3 regions of the Nesterenkonia sp. DZ6 genome follow, and region 2 is predicted to be linked to each of the others. Evidence: riboswitches for the same ligand, from Rfam matches in the RefSeq annotation. Region 2 holds a riboswitch; each other region holds the start of a gene.
What was found. A riboswitch is a leader RNA that binds a small molecule or an ion and turns the genes downstream of it on or off. The one in region 2 is predicted to bind S-adenosylmethionine.
Positions count from the first base shown of each region.

Region 1: another riboswitch for S-adenosylmethionine. It lies ahead of LTH93_RS03130 (NtaA/DmoA family FMN-dependent monooxygenase); the one in region 2 lies ahead of LTH93_RS10560 (OsmC family protein).
Region 3: another riboswitch for S-adenosylmethionine. It lies ahead of LTH93_RS05355 (ABC transporter ATP-binding protein); the one in region 2 lies ahead of LTH93_RS10560 (OsmC family protein).

Region 1 is NZ_JAJOYW010000001.1:693,994-697,262, reverse strand. It holds gene LTH93_RS03145 (helicase-related protein) at 1-406, shown strand, start outside; gene LTH93_RS03140 (hypothetical protein) at 399-965, shown strand; gene LTH93_RS03135 (DUF6994 family protein) at 1,012-1,728, shown strand; SAM riboswitch class IV at 1,801-1,917, shown strand; gene LTH93_RS03130 (NtaA/DmoA family FMN-dependent monooxygenase) at 1,984-3,269, shown strand, end outside.
Region 2 is NZ_JAJOYW010000004.1:41,353-44,621, forward strand. It holds gene LTH93_RS10555 (sodium:solute symporter family protein) at 1-619, opposite strand, end outside; gene LTH93_RS10560 (OsmC family protein) at 616-1,269, opposite strand; SAM riboswitch class I at 1,282-1,377, opposite strand; gene LTH93_RS10565 (hypothetical protein) at 1,546-1,701, opposite strand; gene tgt (tRNA guanosine(34) transglycosylase Tgt) at 2,110-3,269, opposite strand, start outside.
Region 3 is NZ_JAJOYW010000001.1:1,193,243-1,196,511, reverse strand. It holds gene LTH93_RS05360 (aliphatic sulfonate ABC transporter substrate-binding protein) at 1-352, opposite strand, end outside; gene LTH93_RS05355 (ABC transporter ATP-binding protein) at 576-1,463, opposite strand; SAM riboswitch class I at 1,473-1,585, opposite strand; SAM riboswitch class I at 1,707-1,806, shown strand; gene LTH93_RS05350 (methionine ABC transporter ATP-binding protein) at 1,814-2,728, shown strand; gene LTH93_RS05345 (methionine ABC transporter permease) at 2,728-3,269, shown strand, end outside.

The DNA.
Region 1 (3,269 bases), on a different contig from region 2:
GGACTATGGCGACCAGGCGGTGCTCGGGGAGTATGCAGACCCTTGGCAAGGGGCGTTCGATGCCGCCGTGAGGCAGTCCCGTCAGCAGGGGGTCTCCGAGCTGGTGCCGTACTGGCTGCACACCAGGTTCGGAGGTGCGACGATCGAGCGGTACATCCCAGTGATCCCCTACAGCCGCGAGGTCGGTCACCAGCGTCGGCTCACCAGGACGGTCGGGGTGTACCGCCTGGCGTTCGGACAGCCCCGTCAGGACGACTTCATCAGCGTGGTCGCGGACCGGTATGAAGAGCTTGCCTGGATGAAGGTGGACCTGAGCCCCCCAGGGACGCTGAACGGTGGGATCAAAGGCCTTGGCCGGCAAGCGTCCGCGCCGGACTCAACCGAGAGGGAAAGTGTTCATGACTGAACTGGGAGAGACGGCAGAACGAGCCTCTGAAATGCAAGCTATCGATGCCTTCGACCTTTCGGCTCTCAGCGTGAAGGATCTGCTCCAGCTGGAGTCTGGGATCGTGAGAGAACTGCGTCATCGCGACCTGGTTCGGACCATCAACAAGCCTCTGGGAGATATCGCGGAGCAGGTTGTCTGGCTCGCGCGGGGCGGAGTGTTGGAACCCAACTCGACGAAATCGCATGACATCACCACGTCCGGAGGTCAACGAATCCAGGTCAAGGCGATGACCGTTCGCAAGAGCGGTCGCTCAGCAAAGTTCAGTCCCTTCCGGAGTCTTGACTTCGACACAGCCGTCTTCTTGGTCTTCGAGAACGTGCTGTTTGACCTGGTCGAAGCCTATGAAGTTACGGCGAACGATATTCACGAGCACGTCCGTCTTGTTCCGCACATCAACGGGAGGCAGCCGACACTTCGAAAAGTCGAAGGACTTGGGTGGGATATTTCGCTGGAGATGGGGGCTGCCTATGAGCGCCTCAATCACGGACTCCCTGTGCCAGTAGAGAGCGCAGACTGAGTACGTGATTCCGAGTATTGGTCGGCCTTCTGGGACGCTGATAGACGTGACGTTCGACTTCCGTTCGGACACCCCGCCCGGGCGCGACCCCGACAGTCACAGCCCGACGCTTCGGACCTGCCACCGCTTGCTCTGGAGCAAGCCGCTTCCCGGCGGCGGCATGTTCAGCCTGAGCGAGACCAGGCGGAACTGTTATCTGCATCACAGGTCGGAGCTTGGCGAGTTCTTCCTTTCGAGTGACCGGATCGCGCAGGGGCTCGCGGGGTGGGGTGGGCGGCTTCAGGCTTTCGCTGCCAATTTCTCGGAGGCTGAGAACGAGGACTACAGGGCGCTGGCGAACTCGGTGACCGGGGTCATCGTGTGGCCTGGCAATCAGATCGGCCGAAAGCAGACCATCAACGCGGCCCGTGGTTTGAACAGCAGGATCGCTGACCGAATCGACCTGACTCTCGAGGCCGTCCGGCGTCACTACGCGGGGGAGCGGAGTCCACTTTCGGAGACGCTCGGCCGTTACGCTGACTTCTTCGATCTGTTTGAGAGTTTCCAGGGCTACGTCGAGTTCTTCCATCTGCAGGACCTCGTCGCAACCGATACCTCACAAGTGCGTTTCTTCGTACCGTTCGACGACTTCCACAGCTCCGGGGTGCCGGTGACCGTCGAGTCCTACGCGGACTTCAGACGGCACCACACTGACTTCCTCATGGCGCGGCGCCAGCGCATCGCAACCTGGCAGAAAGGCCACCTCGTCACGGCTCCGACGTAGTATTTCAATATATGTCTATATTTATGATCAAGTCTTGCGCTTGAAATGAGTACGATCTACGCTGAACCTCAGAATCACGAGTTCCGGACGACAGCCCTGGCTGTCCGGACAGCAACCCTCTCACCGTAGTGGGGTGCTCCAGGTGATGATTCGGCCCGGAGTCAACACCGTCCCGGGCAAGTACGGTGCCCACGCATCCGCCCCCAATACGGGAAGCTGCGCGGCGCCATGGTCCGAAAGTGACGTGGAAACCTCATGCCTCACAACACCTCCGCACGCACCCCGCTGCATTTCAATGCCTTCGTGATGAACACGAGCAGCCACATCCACCACGGCCAGTGGCGCCGCGAGGATGCGCAGCAGACCGAGTTCACCGACGTGAACACCTGGATCGATCTGGCCAAGATCCTGGAGGATGCGAAGTTCGACGCGATGTTCTTCGCCGATGTCTCGGGCCACTACGGGGATTCTGACGCGGACTATTCGGTCTATCTCAATGAGGGGCTGCAGATCCCGTCCAACGATCCGACCGTGCTGCTCGGCGCCCTCGCCGTGGTCACTGAGAACATCGGCCTGGCCACCACCTCCAACGTCTTCCAGTCGCACCCGTTCCAGTTCGCCCGGCAGATCTCCACACTGGACCACATCTCCAAGGGTCGGATCGCCTGGAACATCGTCACCGGGATGCAGGACAACGGGTCACGCAACTACGGCCTGCCAGGACTCACGGAACACTCCGAGCGGTACCGCTGGGCCGACGAGTACGTCGATGTGACCTACAAGCTCTGGGAAGGCTCCTGGGACGAAGGTGCCGTCATCAAGGACCGCGCCGGTTCCCGCTACTCCGACCCGACCAAGGTGCACAAGATCTACCATCAGGGTGAACGGTATGCTGTGGAGGGCCCGCACCTGCCCGCACCCTCCCCCCAGCGCACCCCGCTCCTGTTCCAGGCCGGATCCTCCGTCTCCGGGCGGGACTTCGCCGCCCGCAACGCGGAAGCGGTCTTCCTTGCCGCCCCGAACCCAGCGGTCGCCAAGCTGCAGATCGAGGACACCCGCGCTCGCGCCGCGGACGCAGGACGTGCACCAGAGGACATCAAGTTCTTCCAGGGGCTGAGCTTCATCATCGGTGACACGGAAGAAGAAGCGCAGCGGAAGCTGAAGGAAGTCGAAGAGTTCGTGTCCCTGGACGGATACCTCGCGCACGCGGCGCTGGTGGACCCTGACGGACGCGTCTACCCTCCCGAGACCCCGCTGAAGGACGTTCAGACCAACACCCGGCGCGGGTTCACCGAGTGGGCGTCGAAGACGATCACCGATCGCGAGCCGCTGGTGGCCGACATCGCCTGGCGCTCCAACCGCAACAACCGGATCGTGGGCACCCCTGAGCAGATCGCTGATCAGCTTCAGCTGTGGCAGACCGCCGGAGTGGACGGGGTCAACGTCGTCAACTGGGTGATCCCCGGCTCCTTCCAGGAGTTCGCCGACAAGGTGCTGCCGGTCCTGCGCGACCGTGGACTGGCCCAGAGCGAATACGCCCC
Region 2 (3,269 bases):
TCTCGAGACCGCTGGGCCCGGGTGAGACCAGGAACGCCCAGATGCCCACGATGAACATCACGAAGATCATCAGGACATTCATGGTCTGGGAGAATGCCACGGAGCGCATGCCGCCGAAGGTCAGGAAGGCGAGCAGGATGATCGCTGTCAGAGCGATGCACTGCCACAGTGGGATCTCCGTGACCGCGAAGAGGGCGGACGCGAAGGCGATGCTGGTGGCCACTGAATACATCGGAAACGTCAGACCGGTGATCACAGAACTGATGGCCTGGGCTCCGCGGCCGAATCGGTCCCCGATGATGCCGGTGACCGTCACCACGAGCTTCTCTCGCAGGGGCTTGACCAGAAGGAGCGCGATCAGCAAGATCTGCACCGTTTCGGCCACGCCGTACCAGACCGCCGACACGCCTGTTCGGTAGCTCAGCTCGACGATCGCGATGTAGGAGGATCCTGAGAACAGTCCCGTGATGCAGAACGCGACGGTCCAAGGGCTGAAACTGCGACCGCTGACGAAGAATCCTCCGCGTCCCGAGCGGCCCACAGCGATGCGGCTTCCGAGTATGAGCCAGGCGGTGTATGCGAGTGCCAGGCCGATCGTCCAGAGTCCGACCGTCGTCACGAGCCCATCTCCACGAGATCTGGGGTGGCATCGGCGTTGAGGACCTCGAAGATCAAGTCCCCGTGGCTGGCGTCCCCGTCCACCTCGTAGCCCCAGGCGCGATTCGCCAGAGCTTCGGCGAGGCCATGGGAGTTCTTGTGCACGAATGCCCACGCGACTTCCAGGTCGATGTGCGCGTCGCGCAAGAGATTGATCGCGGGGCAGATGTGTTCGGCCCACTGGGCGAAGTCTGTCAGGACAGAGGAGTCCTGTTCGCTGGTCTCTACGACCAGCTGCAACCGGTACACGTAGAAATAGGGTTGCACATCTGCTTGCCCAGCCAACCCGCGAGTGTCCTGACGTGCCAGCGTGTATGTGGAGATGTCGGTGAGTGGCAGGGCCCGCCGATGGGCCAGCTGTTCGACCGCGACGGCGATGCAGCTGCTGACACCGCCGATCAGGTACTCCATCGGCGCGGGGCCCTGATCGCTGCCACCGCGCACCACAGGCTGGTCAGAGACGAAGCTGAAGTCCCGGACGGTGAGTTCGGTCCGTACTGGGCCCGACCACGTGCCAGCGACCCGCAGAGTCTTCGAAGAGGTGCGCAGGGGTGCCTCGGTGTACCTCGGATTCAGTCTGTTCTCTTGTGCGCTTGAAGCCGCTTTGGGCATGGAACATCTCACCTTTCATCGTTCCCAGCGGTAGCACCTGCTCACCCTGAAGGGGTGGGGTTGCTGCGACGTCGTTGAGCTAGGTCTCTCAGTCGCTCTGGATGATTCGTTGTCTGCTGAAACCTAGAGCGTCCGGCAGAAAGATGCAAACCCTAGAAAGCAGGGCGACCTGGAGCGCCCGCCACATCAGTCGTAGTTCCCGCCCGTCCTGCCAGAGTCACCCCACCGGCCCCACCGGCCCCACCGGCCCCACCGGCCCGACCGGGCGTCGAAGACTCAGAACAGGTCCGGCATCTCCTCGCGGAGCTTGGCGTCCAGCAGCTGCGCCAGCGATTCGATGCGGTGGTTCGAGAGACGGCTCTTGTCCCAGTACGCGGTGATCTTGCCGATCACCGCCGGGCAGGTCTCCTCGGAGCAGAGATGCTCGGTCATGTCCAGGGTGTGGAGTCCGGCCGGCTCCGCGCCAGGGGGAGTGCATCACTGCGCTGAGTGTGGATCTGGTGGATGGCACAGCTGCTCACGCTGGCACCGACTGGCAGCACCGGTGCCGCTCCGGCTGAGGGCACTTGTGGCGCGAGGCGCGATCGGACATGTTTCACCTGCCGCTCCAGCCGCCGGCGGGTCAGCACCGAGAGGGGCCAGAGACGCTGGAAGAGAGCCTCTTCTCCGGACCGCACGCCCCGGATCGCGCCGGGGATTCGCGCAGAATGCGCAACTCGTCTTCACGGTTGCGACTGTTCTCTCAGCAGTCATCGGTTGACCAAGGACAGGTTCTTGCGAATCTTGAGAAATGACCTTCGGAGGAGGTGGACCTCCACGGTCCGACCTGAGGTCATCCGGCTACGGCGTGGACCCAGCCTGATAGCGGCCCAGGGTGGCGTCGCGGAACTCGTAGAACCGGCCCTGTTCGATGCTGGCCCGGATGTCATCGACCATCTTGATCGTGTAGTGCTCGTTATGGATGGTGCACAGCGTGTTGTAGAGCATCTCCTTGGCCTTGAAGAGGTGATGCAGGTAGGCCCGGGTGTAGTTCTGACAGGTGTAGCAGGTGCACTCCTCATCGATGGGGGAGAAGTCGCGCTTGAAGCGAGCCTGCGGGATGTTGTAGCGACCATCGGGGTGATAGACCCGTCCGGTCCGCGCCACTCGAGAGGGGGAGACGCAGTCGAAGGTGTCTGCCCCGTTCTCGATGGCGGTGAAGAAGTCTTCGGGCTCGGAGATCCCCAGCAGGTGGCGCGGCTTGTTCTCCGGGAGCTCCTCGGCCATCCAGCTCACGATCACCCCGAGGTTCTCCTTGTCCAGGGCGCCGCCGATTCCGAAGCCGTCGAAGCTCTGCCCCTCGATCTCCATGGAGCCCAGATCCTTCGCGGCCTTGCGCCGCAGATCCTCGTACTGGGCACCCTGGAGCACCCCGAAGAGTGCCTGGTAGGGGCGGTGGCTGCGCTCGGCGGTGAGGCTGCGGTGCGCGGAGAGGCAGCGCTCGGCCCAGAGCCGGGTGCGCTCCAGGGAGGTCTCCTGGTAGTCGCGGGTGTTGAACAGCGTGGTCAGCTCGTCGAAGGCGAAGATGATGTCCGCGCCGATCTCGTGCTGCAGCTTCATCGAGATCTCCGGGGTGAACCGGTGGGTGGTGCCGTCGATATGGGACTTGAAGGTCACGCCGTCGTCGTCCACCAGGGCAAGGCGCACCTTCTTCGGGGCGACGGCCGCGTCATCGGGGACCACCGAGGCGTCCATGGTGATGACCTTCTTGAACCCCGCGCCCAGACTCATGACCTGGAATCCGCCGGAGTCGGTGAAGGTGGGCAGCGGCCAGTTCATGAACCGGCCCAGCCCGCCCGCGGCGTCGATCACATCGGTGCCCGGCTGCAGATTCAGGTGATACGCATTGGCCAGGGCGGCCTGGGCGCCGATCTCGAGCATCTCCTCGGGGCGCACGGTCTTGATCGTGGCCTTGGTGGCCACCGGGATGAAGGCCGGGGTCTTGATGTCCCCGTGGGGAG
Region 3 (3,269 bases), on a different contig from region 2:
GGGTGTCGGCGCCGACGGCGCGGTTCAGCAGCGCGGCCGAGCCGGCGGTGGAGCCCACGTGGATGTTGCCCGCGCGCAGGTTCTCGTTCGCGCGGTTCGAGCCCTGGGACTGCACCCACTGCACGTCGACGTCGAGCTCTTCGAGCTCTTCCTCCAGCCAGCCGTTCTCCAGGATGATCAGGCTCAGCGGGTTGTACGTGGCGAAGTCGATGTTCAGCGTCTCCAGCTGCTCGTCCTCGCCGCCATCACCGCCGCAGGCGGTGGCGAGCAGCGCGACGGCGGCGGCTGCGGAGACAGCTTTGACGGAGGTGCGGCGGGAGCGCGGGGAGCGGGAAGCGGAGGTGCTGGGCATGGGGAGGGCCTTTCGGTTCTTCAAGGATGGACATCGTGTTCGAGGTTCATGGTCGTGCGTGTCAGGCAGAAGCGGCAGAAGGCTCCTGGCATGTTCGGCATGTGGGGTCAGGCAGGAAATGGGCCCCGGAGGTGGTGATCCGGCAGTGCGGGGACCGCGTCGGCGGAGCCCCGCTGGTCAGGTCAGGACGAGCGGAGTCGGCCCGATCAGCTGCCGGGACGAGTCAGTGGCTGTGCGAGTCGACGCCGAGGCCGGAGAAGAGCTCCCCGCGCAGAGCGGCAAGCTCCGCGGAGGCGCGATCTCGCGGACGTCGCCCGGGCACGCTCAGCAGTCGGGCGATCGTGGCACCTTCGGCGGGATCGGGGTCCGCCGGGTCCTGCCCGAGGAGCAGCACGCGGTCTGCCAGCTGCAGCGCCTCATCCACGTCGTGGGTGACGAGCAGCACCGTGGTGCCGGTCTGCGCATGCAGATCCAGCAGCAGGTCCTGCATCTTCAGCCGGGTGAGCGCGTCCAGGGCGCCGAAGGGCTCGTCGAGCAGCAGCACGCCGGGGCGGCGAGCCAGTGCCCGGGCCAGCGACGCGCGCTGCGCCATGCCTCCGGAGATCTCCCGGGGTCGCAGCGACGCGCGGTCGTGCAGACCGACCAGCTCCAGGAGCTCGTCCACGCGTTCACGCCCCTCGGCCTTGGACAGGCTGCGCGGCAGCCCCAGGCTGACGTTCTTGTGGATCGAGCGCCAGGGCAGCAGTCGCGGCTCCTGGAATCCGACCGCGGTGCGCTCGTCGTAGCGCTGCACCGGGGAACCGTTGATCAGGATCTCGCCGGTGCTGCCGGTGTCGAGACCACCGACGGCGCGCAGCAGCGTGGACTTGCCGCAGCCGGAGGAACCCAGGATCGCGAGCACCTCACCGGGAGCGATCTGCAGGCTGACGTCGCGCAGCACGGTGCGCGATCCGAAGGCGCGGCCGACGCCGGAGAGCTGGACATCGAGTGACGTGTACTGCTGCCGGCCGTCAGGCTTGGCGGCAGCCACGGAGGTGGCGTCTGAGGGCACGGCAGGGCCGGCAGCGGTTGTTGCGGTGTAGTCGGTCAGGGTGGAGGCAGGCGAAATCATCAGAGGATACTCCCATCGATCCTGGCGGTAGCACCCGGCGAAAAGACACCCTTGCAAAGGTGCCCCTCCCTGGGTTGCTGCGGCGTCGACGAGCCAGATCTCTCGGCCGCTCGGGATGGTACGCGGATCAGACTACGCCCAGGCGGGGAATCCGATCAATGTCGCGTTCAGCAAATGAGACAAAACGCAACACATATCGCGACTTGACTTTCTGCCCACGTTCACCATTACAGTGAAGGCACTCAACCATCCAGAGCGACCGAGAGATCTGGCTCGAAGACGTCGCAGCAACCCGGAGGGCTTCACGGCCTCCGCCGGGTGCTAACGCCAGGACCGATGGAGTATGCCCCTTGATTTCCCTGTCCCATGTCTCGACGACCTTTGCCGCCCGCGGCCACGAGCCGCTGACCGCGGTCGATGACGTCAGCCTCGAGGTGCCGCGCGGCAGCATCCAAGGCATCATCGGGTTCTCCGGCGCCGGCAAGTCCACGCTGCTGCGCAACATCAATCTGCTCGAGCGCCCCACCTCGGGCCAGGTCAGCGTCGCCGGCACCGAGCTGACCGGCTTGGACGATGCGGCGCTGCGCCGGGCCCGGCACCAGATCGGCATGATCTTCCAGGGATTCAACCTGGTCAACAACCTCAGCGTCGCCCAGAACGTCGAGCTGTCGCTGAAGTTCGCCGGGGTCAAGGACCGCCGTGAACGTCTGCGGCGGGCGGCCGAGGCGCTGGAGATCGTGGACATCACCGACAAGGCCTCCGTGTATCCGGCTCAGCTCTCGGGTGGTCAGAAGCAGCGCGTGGCGATCGCTCGGGCACTGGCGACCAAGCCTGAGGTGCTGCTCTGCGATGAGCCGACCTCTGCGCTGGACCCCTTCACCACTGCCACCGTGCTGCAGTACCTCGCGGATGTGAACCGTGAATTCGGCATCACCGTGGTGATCGTGACCCACGAGATGGAAGTCATCAAGGCTCTCGCCGACAACGTCGCGGTGATGGAGGATGGGCGGGTCGTCGAGGAGTTCCCGGCGAGCGAGCTCCGCCGAGAAGGGTTCAATCCGCGGACCTCGATCGGAAAGTACCTGCTCAGCGATGGGATACGGCTGGACCGCAGCGGCCCGGCCGCGCATGGGTCGGAGTCCGGCGAGCAGAAGTCGGGTCAGTCCACGCGACGCTCCCCGCAGCACGCGGAGTCTCAGGATCAGGGTCAGACGCGCCGGTCAGAGCACGCCGCCCTGGCCGGCTCGGCAGGGGGTGTGCGCTGATGGACCTCGTCATCGAGCGGCTTCCCGAGATCAACCAGGCCATGCTGGAGACCTTCGCGATGATCGGGGTCGCCATCCCGGTGGCGGTCCTGCTGGGCACCCCGCTGGGGATCTGGCTCTTCGTCCACGCTCCCGACGGACTGGCGCCGCGGCCACGGTCTCATGCGATCGTCTCCGGGGTGGTGAACATGATCCGGTCCTTCCCGTTCCTGATCCTGCTCATCGCCATCATCCCGTTCACCCGGTTCGTGGTCGGCACCTCGGTGGGCACCGCCGCGGTGATCGTCCCGCTGACGATCAACGCCATCCCCTACTTCGCCCGTCTGGTGGAGCAGAACATCACCCAGCTGGGCTCCGGTGCGGTGGAGGCGTCCCGGGCGATGGGCGCCACGCGCGGGCAGATCATCCGCAACGTGCTGCTCGTCGACGCCAAGCCCGGACTGATCGGCTCCATCACCATCACCACGGTCAGCTTCATCTCCTATTCGGCGATGTCAGGGCTGGTCGGCGGCGGGGGCATCGGTGACCTGGCGATCCGCTA